One region of the Clostridium estertheticum genome, then DNA from elsewhere that is predicted to be linked to it. Evidence: riboswitches for the same ligand, from Rfam matches in the RefSeq annotation. Region 1 holds a riboswitch; each other region holds the start of a gene.

Evidence for each region. Region 1 has a riboswitch for S-adenosylmethionine ahead of A7L45_RS20800 (methionine ABC transporter ATP-binding protein). Riboswitches for the same ligand answer to the same signal wherever they lie in the genome.
Region 2: linked by a shared signal. The riboswitch ahead of A7L45_RS05075 (O-acetylhomoserine aminocarboxypropyltransferase/cysteine synthase family protein) and the one ahead of A7L45_RS20800 (methionine ABC transporter ATP-binding protein) in region 1 are both predicted to bind S-adenosylmethionine.
Region 3: linked by a shared signal. The riboswitch ahead of metK (methionine adenosyltransferase) and the one ahead of A7L45_RS20800 (methionine ABC transporter ATP-binding protein) in region 1 are both predicted to bind S-adenosylmethionine.
Region 4: linked by a shared signal. The riboswitch ahead of A7L45_RS03475 (trans-sulfuration enzyme family protein) and the one ahead of A7L45_RS20800 (methionine ABC transporter ATP-binding protein) in region 1 are both predicted to bind S-adenosylmethionine.

What each region holds. Positions count from the first base shown of each region.
Region 1 covers NZ_CP015756.1:4,486,039-4,494,129, forward strand. Annotated here, with positions in the region: gene rbr (rubrerythrin) at 24-608, opposite strand; gene A7L45_RS20785 (MalY/PatB family protein) at 704-1,888, opposite strand; gene A7L45_RS20790 (MetQ/NlpA family ABC transporter substrate-binding protein) at 2,004-2,804, opposite strand; gene A7L45_RS20795 (methionine ABC transporter permease) at 2,884-3,540, opposite strand; gene A7L45_RS20800 (methionine ABC transporter ATP-binding protein) at 3,541-4,536, opposite strand; SAM riboswitch class I at 4,654-4,754, opposite strand; SAM riboswitch class I at 4,838-4,958, opposite strand; gene A7L45_RS20805 (YnfA family protein) at 5,058-5,393, opposite strand; gene rd (rubredoxin) at 5,649-5,810, opposite strand; gene A7L45_RS22665 (transglycosylase domain-containing protein) at 6,457-8,091, shown strand, end outside.
Region 2 covers NZ_CP015756.1:1,062,723-1,070,813, forward strand. Annotated here, with positions in the region: gene hydG ([FeFe] hydrogenase H-cluster radical SAM maturase HydG) at 1-1,255, shown strand, start outside; gene A7L45_RS05065 (nitroreductase family protein) at 1,433-2,047, shown strand; gene metA (homoserine O-acetyltransferase MetA) at 2,120-3,037, opposite strand; gene A7L45_RS05075 (O-acetylhomoserine aminocarboxypropyltransferase/cysteine synthase family protein) at 3,105-4,391, opposite strand; SAM riboswitch class I at 4,558-4,668, opposite strand; gene A7L45_RS05080 (hypothetical protein) at 4,889-5,551, shown strand; gene ybaK (Cys-tRNA(Pro) deacylase) at 5,749-6,219, shown strand; gene yjeM (glutamate/gamma-aminobutyrate family transporter YjeM) at 6,283-7,788, opposite strand.
Region 3 covers NZ_CP015756.1:262,353-270,443, reverse strand. Annotated here, with positions in the region: gene A7L45_RS22695 (ComF family protein) at 1-97, opposite strand, end outside; gene A7L45_RS01300 (hypothetical protein) at 70-1,098, opposite strand; gene recD2 (SF1B family DNA helicase RecD2) at 1,145-3,370, opposite strand; gene metK (methionine adenosyltransferase) at 3,593-4,768, opposite strand; SAM riboswitch class I at 4,855-4,957, opposite strand; tRNA gene A7L45_RS01285 (tRNA-Tyr) at 5,063-5,147, opposite strand; tRNA gene A7L45_RS01280 (tRNA-Thr) at 5,153-5,227, opposite strand; tRNA gene A7L45_RS01275 (tRNA-Val) at 5,259-5,334, opposite strand; tRNA gene A7L45_RS01270 (tRNA-Tyr) at 5,357-5,441, opposite strand; tRNA gene A7L45_RS01265 (tRNA-Thr) at 5,450-5,521, opposite strand; gene A7L45_RS01260 (hypothetical protein) at 5,718-6,317, opposite strand; gene yyaC (spore protease YyaC) at 6,479-7,042, shown strand; gene mreB (rod shape-determining protein) at 7,156-8,091, opposite strand, start outside.
Region 4 covers NZ_CP015756.1:717,994-726,084, reverse strand. Annotated here, with positions in the region: gene A7L45_RS03480 (FAD-dependent oxidoreductase) at 1-305, opposite strand, end outside; gene A7L45_RS03475 (trans-sulfuration enzyme family protein) at 559-1,674, opposite strand; SAM riboswitch class I at 1,792-1,907, opposite strand; gene A7L45_RS03470 (ABC-F family ATP-binding cassette domain-containing protein) at 2,043-3,782, opposite strand; gene A7L45_RS03465 (DJ-1 family glyoxalase III) at 3,953-4,522, opposite strand; gene A7L45_RS03460 (Bax inhibitor-1/YccA family protein) at 4,548-5,195, opposite strand; gene A7L45_RS03455 (P-loop nucleotide/nucleoside kinase family protein) at 5,222-5,821, opposite strand; gene A7L45_RS22710 (transcriptional regulator) at 6,026-6,187, opposite strand; gene A7L45_RS03450 (aminopeptidase P family protein) at 6,269-8,041, opposite strand.

The sequences.
Region 1 (8,091 bases):
TATTCTATATTTTTAAAATATAATTAGAATTTTTCTGATAATATTTCAAAATATCCTTGAGGATGTGCACATGCTGGACATAATTTAGGAGCGCTTTTTCCCTCGAAAATATAACCACAATTGCCACATTTCCACACAACTACTTCTTCTTTATCGAATACTGTATTATTTTCTACATTGCTTAATAATTCTCTATATCTCTCTTCATGATGTTTTTCAACCTCAGCAATTTTTCTATAAATTACAGCTATTTCTGGAAAACCTTCTTCATCAGCGACTTTTGCAAATGCTGGGTAAAGATCTGACCATTCTTCATTTTCTCCATTAGCTCCTGATAATAAATTTACCTTTGTATCTCCAAGCGCTACAGGATATGTTGCATTAATTTCTACAACTTCTCCACATAAATCTTTATTTAAAAACTTAAAGAATCTTTCAGCATGTTCTTTTTCATTTGCTGCCGTTTCTGTGAATATGTTAGATATTTGTATGTACCCTTCTTTTTTTGCTACTGATGAATAAAAAGTATATCTATTTCTAGCTTGTGATTCACCCGCAAATGATTTCATAAGATTTTGAGCAGTTTCCGTTCCTTTTAATGTTTTCATAAAAATCCCTCCTAATTTTTCCTCCGTAGAGAAAATAATTGTATATTAAGTTATTCTATAAATACTATAACTTTCCTCTTTTAAATTATTATAATTTACAAACAATTAATATTCTTTATGATATTATCCACAGCTTTTTCGACATACTTAGGATTAGTAGCCATGTTTAATCTAATAAATCCCTTGCAATTTTCCCCAAACCATTCACCATAATCAACAGCAAGTCTACATTTTTCCTGTATAAATGTTTTTGTTTCATTAGGCTCTATATATCCCCTTAAATCTACCCAAATAAGATAAGTTCCTTCTAACGGAGTAACAACTATTTTGGGTGCCTTATCACCTAGTCTTTCTTTAACATGGTTGTAGTTATGTTTTATTACCCCTAACAGAGATTTTAACCATTCTTCCCCATAATTATAAGCAGCCTCCGCTGCAGTTAATCCCATAATATTAACTTCTGTTTTATTAATAGTTTTCGAATACGCATCATATCTTGCCATTACCTTCTCATTAGATATAATTATGTTACAATTTAATAATCCGGCTAAGTTAAAAGTTTTTGATGGTGCTGTAACTGTTATTATATTGTCTGCATACTTTGCACCACTTACAATAGCTGCAGGTATTTGCACATTTTCTCCAATTATAATATCTTGATGTATTTCATCTGATACAACAAGCACATTATATCTTTTACATATAGATAAAATTTTATCCAATTCTTTTTCTGTCCAAACCCTACCAACTGGATTATGTGGAGAGCACTGGATAAACAATTTAACATCATTTTCCATGATATTTCTCTCGAAATCTTCAAAATCAATGGTATATACTCCATTTACATTTATTAATTCAGATGTAATTAATCTTCTTCCGGTATCTTTAACTGCATCGTGGAACGGGTAATACACAGGAGTAAGAATAATTACAGAGTCACCAAACTTTGTAAATGCATTAACAAACCAATATAAAGATACAACAACACCAGTTGAAAAACGTATCCACTTTTTATCTACTTCATAATTATGCTGATTCCTTTCCCAATTAATGAAAGAATTATAGTAGGAGTCAGGTACATAAGAATACCCAAATATCCCATGTTCAATTCTCTTCTTCATTGCATTTACCACTACTTCTGGCGCCCTAAATTCCATATCTGCCACCCACATAGGGATTAAATTTTTGTCACCATAACGCTTATCTAAAGCATCCCACTTTAATGAATTTGTCCCCACCCTATCCATTGAATACCGCGCACAGAATTGCTTGATCTCCATATTAAAATCTCCTCTTCTTATGTAATCGTATTGTAAAATCACCTTACTTTAAACTATTAAGCTCAAAGCAAAGTGATTTTATTTTGTTAAACTATTATAATTATTTAAACTAAATTTAAAATGCTGGAATTACAGCGCCCTTATATTTACTTAAAATAAATTTCTTAACTTCTGGAGAAGTTAATGCTTTTGAAAGTGCCTTTATATAAGGCTTATCTTTATCTTCTTTTCTAACAGCAAGTACATTTGCATAAGGTGAATCCTTTGCTTCAACTGCTAGTGCATCTGTTAATTTTAATTTAGCTGTCAATGCATAATTTGAATTTATAACCGCTGCATCTACATCTTTTAAAACTCTTGGAAGTTGTGGAGCTTCCAATTCTTTTATATTCAATTTCTTTTTATTTTCTGTAATATCAATTTTGGAAATAAGGTCTCCAGTTTTTAATTTTATTAACCCTGCTTTTTCAAGTACTCTAAGTGCTCTTGCGCCATTTGTAGGATCATTTGGAATAGCAATACTTGCTCCATTTTTTATATCACTAAGTTTTTTATATTTAGCAGAATACAAAGCCATAGGTTCAATATGGACCTTTACAGTCCAAGCCAGATCTAACCCTTTTGATTTACTAAATTCTGTTAAATAAGGTACGTGTTGAAAGAAATTTGCATCAAGTTGCTTCTCAGCAAGTGCCGTGTTTGGTGTTACAAAATCATTAAATTCCACTATTTGAAGAGTATACCCCTCTTTCGCAAGGATTGGTTTTACAACTTCTAATATTTCTTTATGAGGAATTGGTGAAGCACCTACTTTGATAATTTTTTTATCAGTTGTTACTGCCTCTTTCTTTGTCCCACAACCACCTAATGTAAAAATTACAACTACTAATAATAATATGCTTAATATTTTTTTCATTTTAAATCCCCCTCTTAATCTTTCTTTTTTTGTAATTTATAATTAATCATCATATTTGATGTTAAATATCACTAATATCTTATTTAATCATTTTTCTATACAATAAATTTCCTAATGCTTGTATGACTTGCACAATTATAATTAATATTATTACCGTATATATCATTATGTCCGTCTGAAATCTATAATACCCATATTTTTGTGCTACATCTCCAAGACCTCCACCTCCAACTGTTCCTGCCATAGCAGAATATCCTATAATATTTATAACAGTTAAAGTAATTCCAAGAACTATAGATGGCATTGCTTCTTTTAACATAACTTTAAATATAATTTGGTGAGTTTTTGCACCAAAGGATTTGGCTGCTTCAATAATTCCATAATCCACCTCAAGTAGTGCTGACTCTATTATTCTTGCAGCAAAAGGAGCTGCTCCAAGAGTTAGTGGAACTATAGCTGCATTAGTACCTATTGTAGTTCCAACGATTAACTTTGTTAAAGGGAATATAGATATCATGAGTATTATAAACGGGAAAGAACGAAGTATGTTAACTACTAAATTTAAGCTTTTATAAACTAAGCTGTTTGGCCTTAGCCCTTTAGGCCCAGTTATAATTAACCCAACCGCTGTAATAAATCCTAAAATCACTGTGAAAATCGTAGATATTACTACCATGTACATTGTGTCTAATAATGCAGGCAGTAAAATTTGTATTAAAATTTCTTGAAATGTCATTTATACTCCCTCCTTATTTAATTCATCTTGTTCTAATTCAAAATTAATTTCCCACTCTATAGATCTGTCATCTAAATATTTTAATATTTTTTCTTTATTTTCCTCATTCGTATTTATAATAAGGCTACCCATTACACTATCCCGAAATTTTTCAAGCCTTCCCCATACTATTGAAAAATCAATTTCAAGTTCTCTTGCTAGTGATGTTATTAAGCAACTTTGGGTAATTTCCTTTGTGAAAAATATTTTAATGTTGTAACCAATACTTGGTAATAATTCTTCCTCACCAATAAGTATTTTCATCTCTTTTGTTGGTTTAATAAATAATTCATCCGTAAATCCGTGACTTTTAATTTTACCACCTTCTAGAAGAATGAATTTATTACAAATTTCTTTTACCACTTCCATCTGATGGGTAACTACGACGATTGTTATATTAAATTTATTATTTATATCTCTTAAAAGCTGTAATATAGATTTTGTAGTTTTAGGATCTAATGCAGAAGTCGCCTCATCGCAAAGTAGTATTTTAGGATTCAGCGCTAATGCCCTTGCTATTCCAACTCTTTGCTTTTGACCTCCACTTAACTGCTTTACGTTTGTTTTCACTTTATCATTAAGACCTACTAAATCTATTAAGGCATCTACTCTTTCCTTAATATAGCTCTTATCATTCCCCCATACTTCAAGTGGAAATGCTATATTGTCAAAAACATTTTTACTATTAATAAGGTTAAAACTTTGAAATATAATTCCTACATCTTTTCTAAACTCACGAAGCTCGTTACGGCTTAGCTCATTAACCACCTTGCCCATTATGTTAATAGTTCCTGTATCATATGTCTCAAGCCCATTAAAACATCTAAGCAAAGTAGACTTTCCCGCGCCACTATGCCCAATAACACCATAAATGTCACCCTTATCTACTGTAAATGAAACATTACTTAACACTTTTACCTCTGAAAAACTTTTGCTTACACCACTAACTTTAATCATAATATCTCTGCTCCTCTTTATGCCTTACAATTCATTTTTATTTTATTGTAACCATTGTTATATATTTTCCTAAAAAATAGTGCCCAAGAATAAACTTGGGCACTACTTCCAAACTTATTCTTATCTTGCAGCCATGCTGCAGGATTTAACACCATGTATCTTGCGATACTGGTTGTCGGGTTTCATTGGGCCAGTCCCTCCACCTCTCTTGATAAGACATTATTAAATTTTAATTTATAAAAAATCAAAAAACCTCTTTCACCAATAACGATGAAAGAGGTATAAATATTCAACGACACCTCTCTCATCTTCCGCTAAGTTACTATTGACTTAACGCAGGAATTAGCACCTATTCAGGCAATTATCGCCTGATGGTTGCCGAGATATCATCGGGCCGGTCCCTCTATCTCTCTTGATGAGAATAACTAACTTATTAAATTATATCTATAGTATCACTATATGTTTAATATGTAAAGAAATAACCTTAATTCTTTTTTTGAAATTTTATTCTTCATCAAATTCTACCCTCTTGGAGCATACATAATAATAACAGCTCCAATTACTGCTATAGTGCCACCTATCAAATCAAATTTATCAGGAATTATATTATCTATCTTCCATCCCCATAATATTGATAATACAATAAAGATACCACCATATGTGGCATAGACTCTACCAAAATTAGCACTTGGAGGTTGCAACGTCGGAATTACACCATATACAATAAGTGCTATAGCTCCACAAATTCCGTACCAAATGCTTTTACCCTCCCGCAACCATATCCATACAAAGTAACCCCCGCCTATTTCAAATATCCCGGCTATAATAAAATAAAATACTGACTTAATTATTCCCATACATATATCTCCTTAATGGACAACTACTATATACTAATTCAATTTACTATACCATAAATGAGTATAAGTATCAATATCACTTGATATTTATACTCACACTTAGTCTCAAATAAAGCCATTTATTAATGCAAATTATTACTTCGCATTTCAAACCGCAGTTTCTTTTTATGAACTACAAAAAACCAGATATATTTAATCGTTTATTATTAAATATACCTGGCTTTTAAATTACATTATATTAATCGTATTTTGTTTTTATTCTACTTTTTCAAAATCTGATTTTGAAACTCCACATAGTGGACAAACCCAATCTTCTGGAATATCTGCAAACTTAGTACCTGGTGCTATTCCGCCGTCTGGATCTCCTACCTCTGGATCATATTCATACCCACATACCAAACAAACATACTTATCCATAAAAACATCTCCTCTGAATTAATTTTTTATTGATTTTTCTCGATTTATTTTCCCCATGTTCTTTTCATAATCTACTTATTTCTCTAATTCCATTTCATCATAATATATGTTATTTATAATGTCAATCTTCCTTATCTAATTTACTAGATTTTAATTGCTTCCTTAAATACATTTGCATATATAAATATTCGGTTTATTATTGAAAAACTTTATCATATTATATATTATTAGTATATAAATAATAATAATATATAATATTATGGTATATATTGTATAATTTAGCGCTTATTCTTATAATATTTCGCCTTGCTATATTTAATTATAATTAACAAATAATGAGTACCAATCAGTTTGTTACCATCTTATTGACAATAATGTAAAATAATTGTATTATATTTACATAACATTATACCTTTTTTAATAGTATAATAAGAACTTACAGTGTTTTCTTATATATAGTTTCTCAGATACAATTTTTTAATTTAAAATAGAACATTACTCGTGGCGACTACTTATACCTTACTACTCATCCAAATACACCTTACACAAAACGGCACCTCCATTGTGTATACAAAAATCATAATAGTCCAAGGACCCCACCTGGACAATTTCTTTTTTGTAGGATAAAAAAAAAGGAGGAATATTAATGAATGATAATGCAAAAATCATAGAACCAACAAAAGTCAAAAAGAAACTTTGGAAAAAGGTTGTTAAATGTTTATTGATATTTTTTGTTGTAATTTTCTTATCAGTTTCAGCAGCTTCAGGATATATTTATATTAAATATAATGCTAAAATAAAATCAACAATTGCAGCCGGTAACACCATAGCCAAAAATATAAATGACACTGCTTTTAATACCAGAAAGCCAACTCAAGTTTACGATAATAAAGGCGTATTATTAAAAGAATTTAAGACCAACTCATATTATTATACAAAAGATGCTGACTTGAATCCATATATAAGCCAAGCAGTCACTTCAATTGAAGATGAGAGGTTTTATGAACATAATGGTATAGACTATAAAGGTATACGAAGATCCATTTGGGTATATATAAAATCCAAAGGATCTGTGCTTCAAGGTGGTTCTACAATAACACAACAATTAGCAAGAAATGTATTTCTTACATTTGACGTAACTATATGGAGAAAATTAGAAGAGTCTGTTATATCACTAGATTTAGAAAAAAAATATTCCAAAGCACAAATATTAGAATATTATGTAAATAACATAAACTACGGTAATGGCTGTTATAGCATTGAAAGTGCTGCGCAATTTTACTTTCAAAAGAGTAACAGAGCCTTAGATGTTTCACAAATAGCTCTACTTGCGTCGATTCCTAACAATCCATCTTACTATAACCCTATTAAGCACATGGATAATGCACTAAATAGAAGAAATTTAGTTTTAGATAAGATGTTAAGTTTAGGGAAGATATCACAAATAGAATTTGATACCGCAAAAGCAGAAGTTATTAAATTAAATGTAAAGCCTTATACAAAAACAGCACCTATAGACTACAGTGTTGAATATGCCGTTCATAATGCGACACTGAAATTAATGGAGCAAGATGGTTTTGTTCCAAAATATTCTTTTAGTAGTGATAAAGATAGTGAAACTTATTTTGCTAAGTATAAAACTGAATATGCGGACAAGGAAAAAACTCTTCTTAGTGGGGGATATAGAATAGACACATCTATTGATACTGCAAAGCAAGAAAAATTACAAAGTGTAGTAGATAATAAACTAGCTAACTATTCACAAACATCTAACACCTCTGGTTTATATAAAAAACAAGGTGCAAGCGTCACAATAGATAATAACACAGGAGAAGTTGTAGCTATAGTTGGAGGCAGAAGTCAATATGGCAACACCTTTAACAGGGCCTCTTTAGGGGTAAGACAGCCCGGTTCCTCTATAAAGCCATTAATAGCATATACTCCTGCATTTGAAAGAGGATATATTCCAGCAAGTGCATATGTAGATGCACCAATAGATAAAGTAAATAATGATGACCATATATTCCGTGGTTCTGTATCTTTGAAATATGCACTTGATATATCTATAAACACCATTCCAGTTAGATTAGTAAAAGACAATGGTGTAAAGAAATCGCTGAAATATTTGCAAAATATGAGTTTCAAATATATAACCCCTGAGGAATACCCCGTAGTTGGAATTGGTGGTTTTACAAAGGGTGTCACCCCTGTTGAAATGGCTTCAGGTTATTCAACCCTTTCGAGAAACGGTAAATTTATAGAACCAACAAACGTAAGTAAA
Region 2 (8,091 bases), 1.3 Mb from region 1:
TCTACTTGAATGTGATTTGAAAGATGAAGAAGAAAAAATGTTCAAACTTGCAAAGGAACTTAAGCAAAAACTTTATGGTAATCGTATTGTTATATTTGCGCCTTTATATCTTTCAAATCATTGTATAAACGGATGTGTATATTGTCCTTATCATTCTAAAAACAAAACAATACATCGTAAAAAACTTTCGCAAGAAGAAATAGTTAAAGAGGTTGTTGCGCTTCAGGATATGGGACACAAGAGATTGGCTTTGGAAGCAGGAGAAGATCCTATTAATAACCCAATTGAATATATTTTGGAGGGTATAAAGACAATCTATAGTATTAAACATAAAAATGGAGATATTAGACGTGTAAATGTCAATATTGCGGCTACTACTGTAGAGGAATATAAGATGCTCAAAGAAGCTGGAATTGGAACTTACATACTTTTCCAGGAAACTTATAATAAGAAAAGTTATGAAGAGCTTCACCCAACGGGACCAAAACATAACTATGCATATCATACTGAGGCAATGGACCGTGCGATGGAAGGCGGTATTGATGACGTTGGAATTGGCGTCTTGTTCGGCTTAAATATGTATCGTTATGACTTTGTAGGTTTACTTATGCATGCAGAGCATTTAGAAGCAGCTAAGGGTGTAGGCCCACATACTATAAGTGTTCCAAGAATTTGTCCTGCTGATGATATTGATCCGAATGCATTTTCAAATTCAATATCAGATGAGATGTTTGAAAAAATTGTAGCTGTTATTCGTATTGCTGTACCATATACAGGCATGATTGTTTCAACTCGTGAATCAAAATCAACTCGCGAGCGTGTGCTAGAACTCGGTATATCTCAGGTAAGTGGAGGATCATGTACAAGTGTCGGGGGATATTCAAAGAAAGAGTCAGAAGATGATAATTCAAAACAATTTGAAGTAACAGATACTAGAAAATTAGATGAAATAGTAAATTGGCTTTTAGAACTTGGTTATATTCCAAGCTTTTGTACCGCCTGTTATAGAGAGGGACGTACAGGAGATAGATTTATGAAACTTGTAAAATCAGGTCAGATTGGAAACTGCTGTCAGCCAAATGCACTAATGACACTTAAAGAATATTTGGAGGATTACGCATCCGAGGATACTAAGAAAAAGGGTGAGATCTTAATTCAAAATGAGATTCCAAATATAAAAAGTGAAAAAGTTCGAGAAATTGCAACGGAGTATTTGAAAGAACTTAAAGATGGAAAAAGAGATTTCCGTTTCTAAAAATACAAAAGAGGTAGAGTAGAATTTGCTCTACCTTTTTTTGCATTTTCATATAATAAAGTGATTTTATCATTTACTTGACATATTGCTGAGATAGTAATAGTATAATAATATAAAGTATATAATAATTATTACTAATAGATAATGTGATAAATAAAAGAAATCGGGGGAATTTAAATGAATTTAAAAGAAGTTTATGAAGGTAGAAGAGCTATTAATTTTTTTGATACTAATAAAGGTGTGGAGGCTGGATTACTTAAAGATATAATTAACCTTGCGGTTCTAGCACCATCAGCATTTAATCTTCAACCTTGGGAGATTATAGCAGTAAAATCTAAAGAGGGTAAAGAAAGATTGCATAAATTTGCAGCTCAACCTAAGATATTAGAAGCTCCAGTTACTTTAATTATAGTAGGTAACAAAACAGGATATGAAGCATCAAACCCTACTTGGAATGATATGTTAAAGTTAATGGGTGGAGATAAAGAAAAATTAGCAGGTACACAAGGAATGGCAGCTGGTTTATACGGCACATCAAACGAAAATAAATTAAAGTTTGCTGAAAGTAACGCAGGATTGCTCGCAATGTCTATAATGTATGCAGCTAAGAGTCTTGGAGTTGATTCTCATGCAATGAGCGGAATGGACTTTGAAGGTGTACGAAAAGAATTTGAACTTGATGAGAATAAGACTGTAGTTATGCTAATTTCACTTGGTCACTTAGATGAGAGTAATACACTTTACCCAAGAGCATATAGAAGAGGGTACGATGAGATAGTTAAAGAAGTTTAAAATATTTTAAATTATAATTTAATAGATTGTAATAACAAAAGCGGCGCCATAGATTGTGGGCCGCTTTTGTTATTATTCTAAATACACCAGATTATATGGGGTTTCTTGGTAAACGTAATAGTTTAACCAATTTGAAAAGAGTAAACTTGAATGACCTCTCCATTTTACAATAGGTGTTTTAGTTGGATCATCTTGTGGATAATAATTTTTTGGTACATCAATATTTAAACCATTTGCGATATCTCTATCATATTCTGTTTTGAGCGTTAATGGATCATATTCTGAATGTCCTGTTATAAAAATCTGCCGTCCTTTTTTCGCTGATACAATGTAAATTCCTGATTCATCTGATTCTGATATAATTTTAAGTTCATCGACTTTATCAATATCAACTTTCTTTATTTCAGAATGCCTTGAATGCGGAACATAAAACTCATCGTCAAATCCAGTCAATAGCCTAACATTCTTCTGCGTTGCCGTATGTTTAAATACTCCAAACAGTTTTTTGCATAGTTTATGTTTTTGAACTCCATAATGATAATAAAGCCCAGCTTGCGCACCCCAACAAATATGTAGGGTGGAGAATACATTGCGCACGCTCCAGTCCATGATTTTTTTTAGCTCATCCCAGTAATCTACTTCTTCAAAAGGAACATTTTCAATAGGTGCTCCTGTTATTATCATTCCATCAAATTTAGAATCTTTTATTTCATCAAAAGTATTGTAAAATTTAATTAAATGTTCAGGTGATATATTTTTGCTGTCATGACTTTCTGGGTGAAGAAGCACTATATCAATCTGAAGTGGTGAGTTACCAAGAAGTCTTAGAAGTTGCGTTTCTGTATCAATCTTTGTAGGCATTAGGTTTAAAATTATAATTTTTAATGGCCTAATATCTTGATGAAATGCGCAGTCTTCTGTAATAGTAAAAACATTTTCTTTATTTAGAGTCTTATATGCTGGAAGATTGTCTGGTATTTTTATTGGCATCTAAATCCTCCTTAGGTAATGCATCTTGCGTATTATAATATGACAGATTCATAAATTATTTTTGTGACTATTTAACTGCTTTTTCTAGGGCTTGATTTAAATCGTATATAATGTCATCAATACCTTCTACACCAATTGAAAGTCTTATCAAATCTGTAGTAACTCCAGCAGCCTTTTGTTCTTGCTCATTGAGCTCTGCGTGAGTTGTGCTTGAAGGATGAATTACAAGTGATTTTGCATCAGCAACATTTGCAAGTAGTGAGAATAACTCTACACTGTTAATAAATTTCTTTCCTGCCTCAAGTCCGCCTTTTATTCCAAAAGTAAATATTGAACCTGCGCCTTTTGGTAGATATTTTTTAGATAAATCTTTGTATTTACTTCCTTCGAGCTCTGGGTAATTTATCCATGAAACACTTGGATGCTTACTTAAGAATTCAACTACGGCTCTAGCGTTTGAAACGTGCCTCTCAACTCTTAAAGACAATGATTCAAGTCCCTGAAGAAATAAAAATGCACTTTGGGGACTAAGAGTAGCGCCAGTATTTCGTAGAAGCTGAACTCTAGCTTTTAAAGCAAATGCTGGTGCACCGAGGTCTGCATATACGAGTCCATTGTAGCTTTTATCAGGCGTTGTAAAATCAGGAAACTTACCGCTTGCCCTCCAATCAAACTTACCACCATCAACTATAATTCCACCAATAGTAGTTCCATGTCCACCAATAAACTTTGTTGCGGAGTGGATAACTATATCAGCACCAAATTCAATTGGACGGCATAGGAAAGGAGTTGCAAATGTACTGTCAATAATAAGTGGTATTTTATTTTCGTGTGCGATTTTTGCTACTGCTTCTATATCTAAAATATTTATTTTTGGATTCCCTATTGTTTCACCGTAAAGTGCTTTTGTCTTGTTTGTTATTGCTTTTCTAAAGTTTTCAGGATCATCTGGGTCTACAAATATTACGTTAATTCCAAGTTTCCTAAGTGTAACATTAAATAATTCATAAGTACCACCATAGAGTGTACTTGCAGTTACGATTTCATCGCCACAGCTAGCTACATTAAGTATTGCATAGAATATTGCAGCTAGTCCGGAAGCTGTAGCAAGTCCAGCAACGCCACCTTCAAGAGCAGCTACCCTCTTTTCGAAAACATCAGTAGTCGGATTCATTATTCTTGCATATACATTACCTGGCTCTTTTAATTGAAATAAATTTGCTGCATGATCTGCATTTTTAAAGACAAAAGATGATGTTTGATAAATTGGAACTGCTCTTGAACCAGTAGTAGGGTCTGGGACTTGTCCTGCATGTACCTGTAATGTTTCGAAACTTAATTTTCTCTCACTCATATTAATTCTCCTCTTTAATATTATTTTTAATTTATTGAATTATACTGTAAATATATGTTCGTTTTTTATACGTAAAGGTTTATAAAAAAAAAGCAACTCTCCTATAAGGAAAGCAGCACGATTAACTTTAATAAACAATAAAATTGTATAATAAAATTTGCTATCTTCCTTATCTTTCAGATTTTACAATCTGATGGAATTGACACCATTGCATTTCGCTATAAATGCTGGTTGTCGGGTATCATCGGGCCAGTCCCTCTACCTCTCTTGATAAGTATTTTGTATTAAGTTGTTAAAGATATGATAAAGCTTTTATTGAATATTGTCAATAGTCTAAAAACAAATTTACAGACTAATATGTACAGAAATAAAATAAATTGTCGATTAAAAACTAGATAAAAGGTAAATGTGATATTATAACAAATAAGTACTGCTCGCGGTAACAAAACAATGGAAATAGAATAATATAAAGTATAAATATTATTTTGGAGGTACTTATGTACGATTATCGTTGTAAAAATTGTGAAAATCTTGGACAATGTATGTCTATGATGAATATGCCCATGATGAATATGCCCATGATGAATATGCCCATGATGAATATGCCCATGATGAATATGCCTATGATGAATATGCCAATGGAGAATATGCCAATGGAGGATATGGAAATGGAGGATATGCCTATGGCGAATATGCCAATGGGAAATATGCCAATGGGGAATATGCCTATGGGAAATATGCCTATGGCGAATATGCCTATGATGAATATGTCCATGATGAACATGCCAATGATGAACATGCCAATGATGAATATGCCTATGTGTGAGGAAGATGATGATGAGTTAAAAAGCATGTACCCTAAGGTTTACCATAGGATGCATCCGATGGTAAAGCATCATTGCGATATGATGGTTGCAAGACATGGAAAGATGTATTGCCCTAGCAAGGAGGAAATGGATCATGTCTGTAAAGAAATAGCTGACAAGTACAAAGAGCACCATAAGGATGATTATGATGAGGATGATTGCAGAGATGATGGTGATGGTGATGATATGATGAGGAGAAGACGTCGCTTCAGCGGTGGGGGACTTCAAGATATAGCTAGAATATTAATTATCGGAACTTTACTTGGAGGCAGAGGCTATAATTACGGATATTAATATGATTAAATTTTATTAAGTATTATAAGTTAAGTTATTATTATATTCTAAAAAACTGCTGAAGCATGTTGGCAGTTTTTTTTATGTAAAGTACACATACTTATGAGTATTAGTGCAGATGGGACAGAAAGAGGATATAATGAAGAGAACCACGAAATAATTTATGTTATAAATAAATTTAAACAAAGGGGATAACAATGATAAAAACAAATGTTATGCGTATTTTAGATAAAATGAATATAGAATATAATGTTATGACCTATGAGGTTAAAGATGATAAAGTAGATGGGATATCTGTGGCAAAGAAGATAGGTAGAGATGAAAAATACCTATATAAAACCATAGTTACACATGCAAATTCTAAAGAAATTTATGTTATTGTGATTCCTGTCAGACAAGAAATAGATTTTAAAAAAGTAGCTAGAGTAACTAATGAAAAGAGCATAGAAATGTTAGACCTTAGAGATCTACAAAAGTGTACAGGATATATTAGAGGTGGGTGTTCACCCATAGGTATGAAGAAAAAGTATAAAACATTTATTGACAAAGGAGCACTTGAAATAGATAAGATAATTGTAAGTGCTGGGAAAATAGGATTTCAAATAGAGTTAAACCCGAACTTATTAAAAGATATCGTAGATGGTGAGTTTGCTGATTTAATAAAGTAAACCTAAAAAAATAAAAAAAGATGGTTTCTAACTAATATAGAAATCATCTTTTTTACTTTTTAGTTATTTGTTTATATATCTCCATTCATAGATCCAATATATTATTATTGCAACTACAGCAAAAAATATTGGACCACCTACACTCCAAAGGGTTGTTGGTAAGTCTCCTTCGAGTGCTGGTTGTATTATTGAAAAGAAATTTGCAAATCCAACAGTGAACATAACTACTATTGTCCATATTAAAGCACTTGTGTTAGTTTTAAATATTTCAAAAGGTTTAACAATAGCTTTGTTTTTCTTAAATGGTGCAAAAGCAAATGCTATAAACATGTATGGAAGAGTCATAGCTACGTTAGTCATTGAAACTAATATTTCAATGAACTTTTTCATAGAAGCTCCACCAACAACAGAAACAAGGAAAATCATAACACAAACTATTATGGCTTGAATCCACATTGCATTTTGAGGCATTCCGTTTTTCATTTCTGCCATTTTCCCAGGCCATAATTTAGGTGGCGTACCCTCAATTAATTGTTTTAATGGTGAGAACATTAGTGTAAAGAAAGCACCAGATAAAGCTAGGAACATTGAAAGTCCAACGAATCTAGCTACACCATGTCCAATTGCTATTGAAGTAACTTGGGTTGCACCGTATGCATTACCAAGAGAATATCCTAGGTTGTTCATTACTACATAACCAGCATTAGCTAAGTTAACGTTATCGCCAGTCATAACAGTAGACCAGTTAGTAAATATACCAACAAGGAATATTCCAAGTGAGTAGCCAATTGAGATAATAATTGCTGAAATAACAACACCTTTAGGGAAGTTTTTTTCAGCATTTTCTGTTTCATCAACTAGTCCTCCAACAACTTCAATACCACCATAAGCAAATATAGCAAATACTACGAATGCAAATGATTGAAGTATATTCCCAACAAATTTAGGATTTGGTGAATCTATGAATGAACTAATTCCAGTTATTGGCTGAGCTAAATGACCATGATTTCCTACAAGGACTAGAATAGCTCCAATAAATAAAACTATATTTAATAATGCTACTGCAGTACCTCCAAGTGAAGTTACTTTTTTTATTTTATCTAATCCCTTAGTTGATATAATTGTAACAAATAATATCCAACATATTCCGAGTATTCCTAAAAATTTAGGACCCGTTAATCCAAATAAACCCCAAGTCTTTGTTGTATCTGTACCAAATATCGCATTTGATATTGGAACCCAAACTGTTGACGCAACATTAACCATCCAGATTACATAAGATGCATACCACATAAACGTTCCCATAAAGGCAAATTTAGCTCCTACGGACTTTGCCATCCATGAATAAATTCCACCTTTTTCATCCTTAAAAGCTGCACCGAACTCAGCCATCATGAAAGCAAAAGGTATAAAAAACGTTATTCCTGATAAGATATACCAAGGAATAGCAGCATAACCCATTTTATAAAATGATCTTGGAATGTTATTAAATCCGTAAACTGAAGTAAAAATCATTAATACCAATGGTACCAATGTTAAATGCTTAATATTTTTTGATTTTTCTGACATTTCTTTCCCCCTAACGAGCTTGTAAATAAATTTACTCTACTAATATAATTATATATAAAACAAGAAAAAAATCAATCCTTTATTAAGTCCATAATCAGCTATAATTATACAATAATGTAAATTTTAACTAATCTTTGAAAAGTGTTAATATAATGATGATGATGATGATTTACCTTGTATTTGCTGATTTAAGCTTAAAATGTTATAATATAAATAATTATAGCTTAATAAAATGGGCACGCTAACTATAAAGGTTTAAAAAGTTGGAGTGTTTTTTGAATTTAATCACAATTAAGTGTTGAA
Region 3 (8,091 bases), 540 kb from region 1:
ATCCACTACATATTACGCATGATTCATCACCAGAATATATAACTTGAACTAAACAATAAAGTATCTTTTTTATATATTTAATAATCCTCTTTCCCACGCTTTCTCATTAAATTTACTAGCCATACTTTTAGCTTTATCCATTTGAACAGTTTGGGCATTAGCTAAAAATATAGCCTCGCCCCTTTGTATATTCTCAAATCTTCCGACCTTGCTTGATAAAAAAAATAATTGTTTATAGTCAAATTTCACGTTATCAGCAAAGTAAACTATAACATCAATCGAATGGAATTCTAAATAGTTTTCTTCAAAGTCATTTGTTACAAGTATTCCCTTATCTTTATTCATAAAGTTTACTTTAATATTATCATCGCTTCTACTTTTAATAAATAAAACTATATTTTCACTTAACTTTTTTTTAAAATTACTAAGGTACGCGAATACTGACATAGCCTTTTGTGCGTCCGGCACAAATATTATTACCTTTCTGTTAGATATTATTGACCAATTTAAATATTCATAAACTACTAAAGGTATATCCAGACTAAGATTTATTCTAGTAGTTATAATCCTAGGCTCAATAATTGGGATATTAGCATTTTTTATCGGAAACATAATTGTATTATCTTCGCTTAAAACATTTTCTACACAATATGCTATAGCTAAACCGCCTATGTTTCGCATTTTCAGTAATATATTTTTTATTTGCTCTTTATTAAACTTTGGGAAACTCCTAATATCATTATAAATAACCAAATCAAATTTTTCTTGTAGGTTTAATGCATTCTCATGGCTACATATATATAAATACCCACCTTCACTCCTATAATTTGTTGTAGATGAATACACATATTGACGTAGATTACTAAATTTATTAATATAATAAAGAATATCAGTGTTACGTTCGTCTTCATTAGTTATATACAATATTTTTTTGTTTTCATTTGCATATGTTACTATAGTTTTTAAGAATATATCAGAGGAATTGTAAAATACAGATACAATATCAATATTATTTTCACCATTTATGTAAGCTTTAAAAATTTCCTTACTAATTTCATCTTTTTCCTTACTAAGGTTTAATTTTGCGTAGTAAACCATGTAAAATCTCCTTTATAATTAAATAATCACCTGCGGCGTCGTAATATTAATCTAGACTGAGATTTGCATCTACTATTTGTTTTATTCTAAATCCCAGTGCAGAATATCTCTCGAAACTTCTGTTATTGTCTTTCATGAAACTAATAGCTTTTCTCTCTCCCACTAAAACAACCATATTTTTAGCCCTAGTTATACCTGTATATAGCAAATTTCTATTCATTAAAAGTGGTGGCCCCATAAACATAGGCATAATTACAACTTCAAACTCACTTCCTTGACTCTTATGTATCGTTATAGCATAAGCAAGCATTAGTTCATCTAAATTCACACCCTCGTATTCTACGCGCTTATCATCATCAAAAATGACAACAACATTCTCATTATCATCATTAATATCTTCTACATAACCTACATCACCATTAAAAATTCCAGTGCCATCATCTGCCTTTGCGTTCATTTTATGCCACTTCATAGAGTAATTATTTTTTATTTGCATAACCTTGTCACCAACTCTAAATATGGTATTTCTAAATTCTTTTTCTTTTTTACCTTTAATTTTAGGATTTAATATTTTCTGAAGTTCGATATTTAAATTTTCTATGCCGAGTATGCCTTTCCTCATGGGTGATAATATTTGAATGTTCTTCATTTTATCCCACTCTTTATTAAAATTAGGTAATCTTGTATTTATTAAAGCTATTATGTTATTTAAAGTTTTCTCCGGTTCATTGTTTTCAATAAAATAAAAATCTTTACCCTTTTTATTTAGAATAGGCATTTCACCATTATTAATCTTATGGGCATTTACAATAATCATACTTTCCTGTGCTTGCCTAAAAATCTCCTTAAGTTTAACCACCTTAACACTTTTGCTATCAATAAGGTCTCTCAGAACGTTACCCGGTCCAACTGATGGTAACTGATCAACGTCACCAACTATTATAAGTCTAGTCCCTATTGTAATCGCATTTAACAAACTATTCATAAGCATTATGTCTATCATAGATGCTTCATCAACAATTAATACATCACAATCAAGTGGAGATTCCTCGCTTTTAGTAAACTGCGAACTGTCATCTCCACCTATCCCAAGCTCTAGCAGTCTATGTATTGTTTTCGCTTCACGCCCAGTAGCTTCAGTCATCCTTTTCGCAGCGCGTCCTGTGGGAGCAGCCATATACACTTTAAGTCCTGCTTTTTCAAACATTTCTATAATGCAATTGATTATAGTTGTTTTACCTGTACCTGGTCCTCCTGTTATAATTTCAATACTATTTTCCATAGCCCCGCAAATTGCACTTCTTTGAGAAGTCGCAAATTGTATATTTTTTTCGTTCTCAAAATCATTAATTTTTTCTTCTATATCTATTTCTAATTCTTCATACTCTTCTATAGATAAGGTTATAATTTTTTTAGTTATACTTAATTCACAATAATAAAAAGGCATAGTAAAAACGCAGTCTTCTTCATCTATATTCTCAATCTTCAATTTCCCGTTCAATACATTATCATAAATATTTTTCTCAATTTCTTCATCAGTAACCCCAAGAATGTTTTTAGATTGCTTATACAATTTAAAAAGGGGCATATAAGTGTTTCCCATAGCACAGAATTCATTAACCACATAATTAATCCCACTTTGTATTCTAAAAGGTGATTCTTTATCAATCCCTAAACTCCGCGCTATCTTATCTGCAATTTTAAATCCTACACCGGAAATAGTTTCAGTTAGTACATAAGGATTATCTTGAACTACTTTTATCGATTCTGCTCCATACTTTTTATATATTTTTACACATTGGCTAGGTGTTACTCCATATGTTTGAAGAAATATCATAATATTTTTTACTTCTCGTTGCTTTGCGTAAGATTCAAATATTAACTGAATCTTTTTTTGTCCTATACCATCAATTTCTTTTAATTTTTCTATCTCATTATCTAATATATTCATAGTATCTTCGCCAAAGCGCTGTACTATTTTTTTAGCAGTTACAGGTCCTATTCCCTGAATAACTCCTGAAGATAAATATTTTTCTATACCCATAAGTGAGCTAGGTATAATTTCCTCACATTGGACTATCTTAAATTGTTTACCAAATTGAGGATGATTGACCCACTCTCCAGTTAACTTCAGATTCTGACCTTCACTTATATATGGCACAACGCCAACCACGGTTATTTGTTTTTTATTATCATTTAAATGAGCAATCATATATCCATTGTCTTCATTATGAAATACTATATCTTCGATTGTTCCTTGTATTTCTGACATAAAATCTCCCCTATTTATAAATTTATATAATAATATTATATCATATGTGTTATACAACTTTTATCAATAGTATACCTCTATCTTAAGTTTTATCAAAATTCTAATTAATAATCCATAAATTGCATAATAAATATGGTTTTATAATTGTTTTACTTTAAAATTAATAATTATATACGCAAAAGAAGGATAACAATTATTAATTGTCATCCTTTTTTACTTATATTATAAATATTTTTTTATTTCATCAACCTTATTTAATTTTTCCCAACTTAAATCCAAATCATTTCTTCCAAAATGTCCATAAGCTGCTACTTGTTTATAAATAGGTTTTCTAAGATCTAATTCTCTTATAATAACAGCTGGTCTTAAATCAAATACTTTTTCGATTATTGCAACTATTTTATCGTCAGAAATTTTTCCTGTTCCAAAAGTTTCTGCTTCTATAGATACTGGCTTGGCTACACCTATAGCATAAGCTAACTGAATTTCTAATTTATCTGAAACCCCTGCAGCTACTAAATTTTTAGCAACCCATCTTGCAGCATATGCAGCTGATCTATCAACTTTCGTTGGATCTTTTCCTGAGAAACATCCACCGCCATGTCTACCAGATCCTCCATAAGTATCAACTATTATTTTTCTTCCTGTTAAACCAGAATCACCTTGTGGTCCTCCGATAACAAATCTACCTGTAGGATTTATATAATATTTCGTATTTTCATCTAATAATTCACTTGGAACTATTGGCTTTATTACGTTTTCTATTAAATCTTTTTCAATTTGATCATGAGTTGCTTCTACTCCATGTTGAGTTGAAATAACAATAGTATCTATTCTAACTGGTTTATTGTCTTCATACTCTACAGTAACTTGAGTTTTTCCATCTGGTCTCAAGTATTTTAATGTACCATCTTTCCTTACTTCACTTAATCTTCTTGCTAATCTATGTGCCATAGAAATTGGAAGAGGCATATACTCTGGTGTCTCATTAGTGGCAAACCCAAACATCATACCTTGATCTCCAGCGCCTATTGAATCAACTTTCGATGTACGGCCTTCCTTAGACTCTAAGTCTTCATCAACACCCATAGCTATATCTGATGATTGTTCATTAATAGATGTAATTACTGCGCATGTACTAGCATCGAAACCATATTTCGCTCTAGTGTATCCTATACCTTCAATAGTATTTCTAACAACTTTAGGAACATCTACATAACAATTAGTTGTTATCTCTCCCATAACCAATACCATTCCAGTAGTAACTGCAGTTTCACAAGCAACTCTAGCGTAAGGATCTTGTTCTAATATAGCATCAAGTACAGCATCTGAAATTTGGTCACAAATTTTATCTGGATGTCCTTCTGTAACTGATTCTGATGTGAATAATCTTTTCATATTAATTCTCCTTTCTAATGCTAAATAATAATTTTTTATAAAAATAAAACCCCTTCCAAAAATAAGAAGAGGTGTTTTATCCATCTCCCTTATCTTGCAGATTATAACTGCAGGAATTGGCACCATGGTGCATAGCACCGGTTGCCGGGTTTCATAGGGCCTTTTTCCCTCCACCTCTCTTGATAAGAGTTATCAATATTAAGTTTTCATTATACTACCACATGCAATCAGCAGTGTCAACATATCAATTCTTTTAGATTAAATAAGTAAAAAAAGACATCTATTGATGTCTTTTGGTGGAGGAGGATGGATTCGAACCATCGAAACATTACGTAACAGATTTACAGTCTGCCCCCTTTGGCCACTCGGGAACTCCTCCATATGTGGAGCTAGCAATAGGAATTGAACCTACAACCTGCTGATTACAAGTCAGCTGCTCTACCGTTGAGCCATGCTAGCATATACTTATTCGATTATAAAAAAATTGTTATGGTGGGAACAACAGGGTTCGAACCTGTGACCCTCTGCTTGTAAGGCAGATGCTCTCCCAGCTGAGCTATGCTCCCAGAATTAAATAAACACGATAAATGGTGGAGGAGGATGGATTCGAACCATCGAAACATTACGTAACAGATTTACAGTCTGCCCCCTTTGGCCACTCGGGAACTCCTCCATATGTGAAGCTGGCAATAGGAATTGAACCTACAACCTGCTGATTACAAGTCAGCTGCTCTACCGTTGAGCCATGCCAGCACATTATTAATATATCGTTTTGCCGTGTCGACAAGGATTATTATACAACTTAAAAAAATAAATTACAAATTTATTTTCCTTAAATAAACGACTTCTTCTCTACATTACTATATCATTCTCATATTTACTCAGTATTAAACGCTAATACAACTTTTTATTATTCAAGAGTTTTTTTATATAACCTACCTAAATATAGTTAATTCAGTTCTTCTGCCAAGTTCATATCTATAAACCTTCCAGCAACTTTCCGAACTTTGTCATATTCTTTTTCCGATAAATCTTTTTTCAATAATTTAAGTGCTTTAAGAACCCCTCCCTCAACATCTTTAGCATATAAATATTCCTTCACTTTCTTATACTCCTCTTTATCTAACTTCATACTTACATACAATAACTTGATTTTATCAGAAGTAGTTAAATTTTCTTCTATTTTTGATGCGGATACTTTAAAAACTGCTTTTTCATTTTTTTCTATATACTTATAATAATTTTCTAGACTATCCTTCTCCTCCTCATTTTTTTTAGTATCTAGATCTGATGAAATTACATTTGAGCTACTACCGCTCACCTTTTCTTCTTCTTTTTTATAATTACTACTCAATTTTTTATCCTGCATATTATCCCTTATAAGCACTTTAACCCCATCATTATTAGTTGTTCTTGAATTAGAATGTTTTGTATACTCAGCCACCTCAGGTTTATGCAAATTATTAACATAGTAATGATATGAAACCATGCTAATCACACTTACTAAAGTTGAGAATATAATAATGAATAACGAATTAATTCTTTTCATAAAATATCACCCCAAATAATTATTATATATAGATTATTTGCCAATTAATGATTTTTTTATTCTTTATAATAATAATGCTGGGAGTTTATTCATATAAATGATTCATAGGAAAATAAATAAGAATTGTTTTTCAAAGGCAGAAATGCAAGGAGGTATATTTCTTGAGCAAAGCTAAAACCCATTATAAAGACCCTTTAGCATACTATACAATTTCTAATTTTCTAAAAGACTATATTGACAAAAACACTCTAGTCGTTTGCATAGGTACCGATAGATGTATAGGTGATTGCCTTGGACCTTTGGTTGGTACCTTTTTAAAGAATAGTTCCTTTCCATTACCCGTTTATGGCACTATAGATAATCCAATTCATGCCTTAAACATAGATAGTAAGTTATCTGAAATAAACGCTAAACATCCAAACTGCACTATCATAGGTGTTGATGCTTGTCTCGGCGATATTGCAAATATTGGTGAAATCCAAGCTAGGAATTATCCAATCCATCCTGGTAAAGGCGTAGGTAAAAACCTTCCTAAAGTAGGCAATATCTCATTAGTTGGTATAGTAGATTCAAGTAATGATAGTGAATTATTCACTAATAGAAACATAAGACTTAGTTTAGTAATGGAAATTGCTAATGTTTTAAGTAGATCCCTTATACATTCATATTATTTATACTCACTTACCACTGATCAAAACAATTTAATTCCTATTAACATGCTCTAATTACTTTATCTATAATAATTAATAATGTTTTAATTTTTTTAAAATATATAAAAATAAGCAATACAATTATTAGAATAATTGTATTGCTTATTTTTATAGCTTGTTTACACTTTTTACTTTGATAAATAATTGTTATATCCACCAAATGAATTACCTAATTTATCCACGTAATCCAATACTTTACCTGTTCCGAGTGCTACACATGATATCGGGTCCTCAGCCAAATATACTGGAACCTTAGTAACCTCTTGTATTAATTTGTCGAGTCCCTTTAACAATGAACCTCCACCAGTCATAATTATACCTTTATCAGCTATATCCGCCGATAACTCAGGCGGTGTTTTTTCTAACACTGAATGTGCACATCCCGCTATTTGCGATACTGCCTCTTTTAAAGCTTCTCTCATTTCCTCGGATGTTACTGCCAGATTTTTCGGAAGACCTGTAACTAAGTCCCTTCCTCTTATCTCCATGCTTTCCTCTTCATCTTGTCTATAAGCACAACCTATGTTGATTTTTAAATCCTCTGCAGTTCTCTCTCCAATCATTAATTTATGCTTTTTCCTAATATATTTTATGATATTTTCATCAAACCTGTCTCCAGCTACTTTAATAGATTCACGTACGACCATGCCTCCTAAAGAAATAACCGCAATATCGGTAGTACCTCCACCAATATCAATAACCATATTACCACTTGCTTTACTAATGTCGAGTCCAGCTCCTATCGCTGCCGCTAAAGGTTCCTCTATAAGTTGAACTTTTTTAGCTCCTGCATTTCTAGCTGCATCTTCGACTGCTCTTCTTTCCACTTCAGTTGACTCACAAGGGACGCAAATCACAACCCTTGGAGCGGATAATCTTCTTTTACCACAAGCCTTCTTTATAAAGTGTTTTAACATTTTTTCAGTTATATCATAATCTGAAATAACACCGTCCCTCATAGGACGTATTGCCACAATATTTCCCGGCGTTCTTCCTATCATTTGCCTAGCTTCTTCTCCAACTGCTAATACCCTATTATTACTTCTATCTATGGCAACAACAGA
Region 4 (8,091 bases), 990 kb from region 1:
TCATCTGCCCAAAGATTAATTAATCTTTGATCTACCCTATAACAGGCATGACGACATAATTCATTTACAATTTCATTCCTATCTATTTCTACTCCATGTTCCTTCTGTACTTTCGAACCTATTGCTCCAATAAAAGTACGTGGTGGATAACAATTATTTCCCTTTTCAAGCAAAATAACTTTAGCACCATTTTCTGCAGCTGTTAGTGCTGTAATAATACCAGCAGTACCACCTCCACATACTATAACCTCTGTTTCAATTGTCTTTGTAATCATTCCTACTTTGTTTTCCGCTTGCTTGTACATAAAATCCCTCCTAATATATAACACCATGTTTTCTAAAGCATTCAAATCGACATGATAAACAACCAACATAATGGCTTATGTTGGATATGATATAAGAAAAAGCAACCTTTATACCTTAATTAACTTTAAGGTATAAAGATTGCTAATATGGTTTATAGTTCTTTATCACAATATTAACACTATAACTATAACTCTAATTTTAGAGTATATCAATGATCCTATCTAGAAGAGACAATGAAATCGCCTAAGAGAACTAATTTAAGCTTTTGCTTAGATCATATATAATATCATTTACATTTTCTATGCCTACTGAAAGCCTTAAAAGCTTATCAGTAACACCCATTCTATTTCTTATTTCTTCAGGAATAGACGCATGTGTTTGAAGATATGGATAAGTTATAAGACTCTCTACTCCACCAAGACTTTCAGCAAAAGTTACAATTTCAACTTCTTCAAGTACTTTGCCTATAGCTTTCTTTTCCTTAACCGTAAATGAAATTATTGATCCGAATCCACTTGTCTGCTTTAATGAAATTTCATAACCTTCATGCTCTTTAAATCCCGGATAATATACTTTTTCAACAGCATCACAGTTTTTAAGCCACAAAGCAATGTGTTTTGCATTTTCTTGCTGTTTTTCAAGCCTTATTGCAAGAGTTTTTATACCTCTGAGTATGAGCCAACTATCAAAAGGTGAAAGAGTAGCTCCAATGGAAACTTGAGTAAACCTTAATTTTTCAATTAAATCTTCTCTACTAGCTACCAAAAGACCTGCCAGAGTATCGTTGTGTCCACCTAAAAATTTTGTTCCACTATGAACTACTATATCTGCACCAAAATCCATTGGTCTTTGAAAATAAGGTGTAAGAAAAGTATTGTCTACTATTGTAATTAAACCTTTTTCTTTTGCTAAAGCTGATATTTTCCCTATATCACTGACTTTCATCATTGGGTTAGAAGGAGTTTCCATGTAAATAGCTTTTGTATTATCCTTTAATTCCATTGTAATTTTTTCTAGGTCTGTTGTATCTACATATGTTGATTCAATACCATAAACTTTATATACATCTTCAAAAAGCCTATAAGTTCCACCATACAAATCATCTGATATTATTATATGTTCTCCTGGTTTTAATAGTCTTGCAACACAGTCTATTGCTGCCATACCAGTTGAGAATGCTAAACCTTCCTTTCCACCTTCAAGTTTCGCTATAGTTTTTTCAAGCTCTTCCCTAGTAGGATTTTGGAGCCTTGAATAATCATAACCAGTACTTTGGTTTAATCCCTTATGTTTAAATGTTGCACTTTGATATATTGGAATACTTATACACCCTGTTTGATCTTCCCATTCACCACTTCCGTGAACCATTATTGTCTCCAAGTTATTACAGTCTGTTTTCAAAACCGCCACCTCCTATTATTTTCCATAAAAAAACAAAAGCCACTTTTCAAAAGAAAAGCAGCACACAAATAAAATCTGCGTCTTTTCTTATCTTCCAGAAATATATTTCATTTCTGCAGGAATTAACACCGTTACATTCGAATGAGAATGCCGGTTGTTGGGTTTCATAGGGCCAGTCCCTCCACCTCTCTTGATAAGAACAAGATTGTTATCAATATTAAATTAACTTATCTAAATTTTAATCACTAAATATGATTATGTCAATACTTTTATCTGATAATCACTCCAATTATCTTCTCTATCCGTAAACTAGTACTCTTAACTACTCACTAAATTTAGAGTAACTTAATCAGCCCTTCTAACTCATCAGATAAAACTTTTGCAAGCTCAATATCAGTCCCTTTTAAAGCTAATGCTATTTTAGTTTCAACTAATTTTTTCTTTTGTTCAATTTCTAAGTAGTCTTTGTCAAAATAACTAGCATAAATCATCTTCCTAAACTTTCGCATGCTCATTTTTCTAATTGTTTTATCCTCAATGATTAAAACAAAATCCATACAATTTACTATAGTATAAAAATCATGAGAAATCATTAAAATCGCACCTTTATAGTCTTCTATGGCTTTTTCTAGTGCTATTTGTGAATAGGTGTCTAAATGACTTGTCGGTTCATCAAGAATCAACAAATTTGCATTACTAGCAGAAATTTTAGCCAGTTGAAGCATATTTTTTTCTCCACCAGATAAAGACTCTATCTTTTGATTAATGATTTCTTCTTCAAAACCATAACCAGAAATATATGACTTAATCTCTTCATAAGTTTTAAAACCAACATCAAAAAATTCTTCAAGTATAGTATTAGACTCATTTAATGTTTTGCCTTGAAGTTGAGATAAATAAGCCACTTCAACCTGCTGGTTTATCTCAATAGAATCATTATTATTTTTAAAGATTTCTTGAACTAAGGTTGTTTTACCGGTACCATTTAATCCGACAAGAGCTACTTTATCGGTAGATTTAATCTCAAAGTTAACATTTTCTAAAAGTATATCATCAAAGCGAGCACTGTAATCATTAACTTTTAAAACAATTGTTTCTTCCATTTCATTATCTGTAACAAAACTGATACTCGGCTCTTTAATATCTACAAATGGCGCTTTAATTCTACGTTTTTCTAATCTTTCTTGGATTTTAACTCTAGCATTTAGAGATTTTCCTCTAGCAGCTTCAGTATGCTCAGTTGCGAGATATCTTAGTTTTTTTATCAACATCTCATTTCTCCAAAATTCTTCCTCATCAGAAGTAGCTAATTCTTGCAGTTCAATTTTCGTTTGGAGTAAAGAGAAGTTATACTCAATATAGCTTCCATCAAACTCTTGGAGCTCCATGTTTTCAAGATGCAGAATTTTGTTAAAACAATGATTCAATAGATATCTGTTGTGCGTAATAATTAACATTGTTCCAACGTGTGAATTAATTAGATCTTTAAGAGAATTAAGGTTTCCAAAGTCTAAAAACACATCGGGTTCATCCATAATCATTAATTCTGGACTATTTAACATTTCCTTAATTACTTGAATAAGCTTAAATTCTCCACCACTAAGTTCAGATATCATTAGATCTTTATACTTGCTTAAGTTTGCAAGATTTAGGTTTTTATTAATATTGTTTTCGAAATTATCCCCATTAATTGCACCAAATGCATCTAAAGTTTGTTGGTACTTTTCTAGTAAAGGTTCAATATCTGAAGATGTTTCCATTTCGCTACAAATAGATGTTATTTCATTTTGCAGTTTAATAAACTTTTCACCAATATATTCGAAAACTGTAATTTCTTTTGTTTCGCCAAGCTGTGAGAATTGACTTACATAGCCTATTCTACAATCTGAGTCCATCTCAAGCTTTCCATCGAACATATATTTTTCTGGATCCATAATTATATCTATAAGTGTACTTTTTCCACAACCATTTGTTCCTATAAAAGCACAATGTTGACCATCTTCTAATGTAAATGAAATGTTCTTATATAGATCCTTTTGCGGAAACGAGTAGGACAAATTATCAACTTTTATCATATTATTACCTCTCTTTATCACTAAAAAAGAGCCTATTAAATAAGCTCTTCAATGTATTTTCTTCTCAATTGTAATTTTATACTTGAATTTTATCTAGTAGAGATATTCTACTTAGTTTACCATAGATAGCATAACACTTTTTAAGATTAAGTTCAATCATTTCATTTTATCTACTCGAATTGACTTTCTTTTACCATATTATAAAGCATTCCTTGCTTTAACAAACTACTATTGCCACCTAATGCATCTACTAATGTATAAGCAAATGGTAGGACAGAAGCTGGTCCTCTGCTAGTGATCAAGTGATCATCTACAACAACAATATCTTCAACATAATTTGCATCTTTAAGCAATGTAGTATATTCCTCTCCAGGATATGATGTTACTGTGCGTCCCTTGATAATTCCTGCCTTTTCTAGAATCATCGGTGCTGCGCAAATAGCTGCAACAAACTTTTCCGGTACTTTATCAAAATATTTTACTAATTCAATAACCCTTTCATCATCTCTTAAATTGCTTGCACCAGGTAATCCACCAGGTAAAACAATCATATCGTATTCTTTTATTTCATCACTTATAATTTTATCCGCTAGTACCACAATACCATGAGAACCTTTTACCATTTCTTCATTGATGCTTACCAAATTACATTGAAATTCTGCCCTTCTTAAAACATCAACTACAAATAATGCTTCACCCTCTTCAAATCCTTCTGCTAAAAAAACTGCAACTTTTTTCAATTTAACTCTCCCCTTCTCTTAACTATTATCTCCTACTAAATAACCTAAGTACAAACAAAAATATATTTATAAAGTCTAAATATAAAGTTAATGCCGCAAGCACAACCCCATGCATATCATTACTTTGTACTTGCATACGCTTTATTTTCTGCATGTCATATGCTGTTAATGCCCCAAATACTATTATACCTAAGAGACATACACCTAAATCGAATGTGGAAGAAACGAAAAACATCTGCATAATAGTAAGTAAAATTAAACCTATTACAAACATCATGGCAAATTGGCCTATTGCACTTAAGTCTTTTTTTGTTGTTATCCCTACCATTCCACTGCTTAAAAACATTAATGAAGTTAAAGCAAACACAGTAATTAATTGACCTTGGTTTACAGTTAAAAAAACTATACTCAATGTTACACCATTTAAAGCTGAATAAACTAAAAACCAAAATATTGCAGATGCTGTAGACATTTTAGCAACTATCTTAACTAATGTTATAACCATGACTAGTTCAAGAATCATAGCCCCGTAAATTACTGTTGTAGATACATTCATTATATAGTTACTCGTAAACAGACCAACTATAAATGTTATTAGTAATCCAACTGCCATTAGGCACAAAGTCTTTCCTATAAAAGTAGATCTGCTTTTTATCAAACTATTACTTTCCATACTAACATACTCCTTTGTTATTATATTTATTTTCTACCCGATGATTCTTCCAGTATATCTATTGTTTTTGTTAAGGAACCTTCGAATTCTTCCTCAGAAGAGTTTTGGAATATAAGTAAATCATCTTTTATACACGGATCATCCAACGCAATAGGAACATCAAAATTAATTCCTGTTACATATTCATTCCAATTCGCAAGTTTCCATGTATCCCTATCAGAATTTCTCTCAATCATTCTCTGCCTCGTTACTTCGATTGAAGTTTCTACCCAAATAATTACTAAAGATGCGTTCTTATCTTTTAATGCTACCTTTAATTTTTTAATATAGTTTAAATCTCGTATTTCTTTTGTAAATGGTGCATTAATTAGCACAATATCATCATAATTCAAAGCTTCCATTGCGATTTCTACTATTGTTTCATATTCATAATCACGTATATTTTCATTAAAAAAATCTGAGCTTCTATTATATTCTTCACCTGCTACAACAAAAATCTGTTTTGATAATTTTATGAGTGTATCTTTATCAAGATAGACAACATGGCGTAATGCCTCGGCAAGCTTTTTTGCGATATAAGTTTTTCCACTTGCTGGTGGTGATGTTACTAAAATCAGTTTTTTCATAACAATCCTCTCCTAGTCAAAAATTTTTAAGTCTGAAACTTTTCATGTTTACTTTATTATACCCCTTTTTCCTGTTTAATAATTTAGCAAATTCACTTCGCTTATAAACTTCCCCGGTGGACGTGAACAAAAGAAAAGGATTAAAGCTTTTATGCCTTAATCCTTTTCTTACCATTCACACGTACCTGCAATAGTTAATATCTCTTATTTGCCGCTTAATGCTTTTTTTAGAGCTTTAATTTCATCTTGATGTATTTGCTTGCTTTTCCTATCGCTTTTTTTATCATCTATAGGTAGTAGGCTCTGCAAGGCTTTAATTTGTCGTTTTATTTCGTCCTTATCTTTTGGAATTTCAAATTTTGGCATTATTTGACCCCCTTAAAATAATCTTTCATATATCTATTCTGCATTTGAGAGTTATTTCCTTTTAAAATTAAATATTTATACTTATATTGCTATTGTTGCTCCTTTTAAGTATGCTAATTCTTCTCCCTGTAAATGAGTAGAAAGCTTCTCAAATACAGTTTTATGATAATTATTTAGCCAAGATTTTTCATCATTTGTTAATAAGGACACATCTATAGCATCTAAGTCTATAGGGCAAAGCGTTAAAGTCTCAAACTTCATAAATTGTCCACCATACTCAGTCTTTTCATCTTCCTGAGCGACAACTAAGTTTTCTATTCTTATACCATGCTTTCCTGCTTTATAAACTCCTGGTTCGTTGGAGACTATCATTCCTTTTTTAAGCACAATATTATTGGGAAGCACAGATATTCGGTGTGGTCCTTCATGAACATTTAGAAAGAAACCTACTCCATGTCCTGTTCCATGCTTATAATCCATACCTGCATTCCAAAGTGGAATCCTAGCTATAATATCTAAATTTGAACCTGTTGTTCCATATAAAAATCTCTGCAATGTTAAATTAATCATCCCTCTTAATACTAAGGTATAATCTGTTTTTTCTTCCTTTGTCAATGGACCTACAGCTAATGTTCTTGTGATATCTGTTGTTCCATCTAAATATTGAGCACCAGAATCTAATAGGTAAAGCCCCTCCGGCTTTATAGTAGCTTGATTTTCTTTTGTAGCGCAGTAATGAGGCATAGAAGCATTTGCTTTATAAGCTGAGATTGATGCAAAGCTTAGATCATAGAAATTTTCTCCTACACTTCTTATCTCCTCGATTTTATCTGATGCTTCTATTTCTGTAATATTGCGCGATTTTATAGTTTTCTTCATCCATGTTATAAATTTAACCATAGCCACACCATCGCGTAGCATAGCCTTTCTAACATTTTTAATTTGAATCTCATTCTTTATACCCTTAAACCTTGTAGTAATATCCATAGCCTCTAAAATCTTAATCTTTATGGAACTATAAATCCAAGTGCTAGTTCTTGCCGCATCAAGTAATATTGCTCCATCTTTGATTTTCCTTAAAAATTCTCCTATGCTTTCGTAAGGTTTTATTTCTACATTAGCCTTTTCTAGTTCCGCTCTAACCTCTGGATTTATTTTCTTATCGTCTATAAATAAATAATTTTTTTTCTCTGAAACAACGGTGTAAGATATAGTTAGTGGATTACATTTTACATCTCTCGCTCTAATGTTTAACAGCCATGCTATGTCATCGAGTCCTGATATAACATAGTAGTTTGCTCCCATAGTTTCCATTTCACGTGCAACCCTTGCAAGTTTTGATTCTCTTGACTCTCCGGCATAGACTACATCATGCAAAATTACCTGGCTACAAGGTTTTTGTGGTCTATCCTTCCAAATTATATCTACTAAATCTTCATTAACTTCATAGGAAAATCCACTACTCTCTAGAGTACTCTTTAGACCTCTAAAATACTCTATTGAAATAACCTTACCATCAAAAGCAATTTTCGCTCCCTTCTTAAGTGTTTCTTTCAAAAATTCTTCCACAGTTGGAACACCCTCGTTACCCATTCTAAATAGTGTTACCCCCGTATCTATTAGTTGATTTTCTGCTTGTATGAAATATCTTCCATCTGTCCATAAACCTGCCTCTTTTAAGGTTACAATTGCAGTACCCGCAGAACCTGTAAATCCTGTTATAAAAGTTCTAGCACTATAGTGCTCCGCTACATATTCACTTTGATGTGGATCCGAACTAGGAACAATGAAGGCATCTATGCCTCTTTCTCTCATCTCATTTCTTAATTGTTCAATTCTTTCTTTTACACTCATCCTAATCACCCCTTTAGTTTGTAAATTTCACCTACAATTTTCATTGTAAT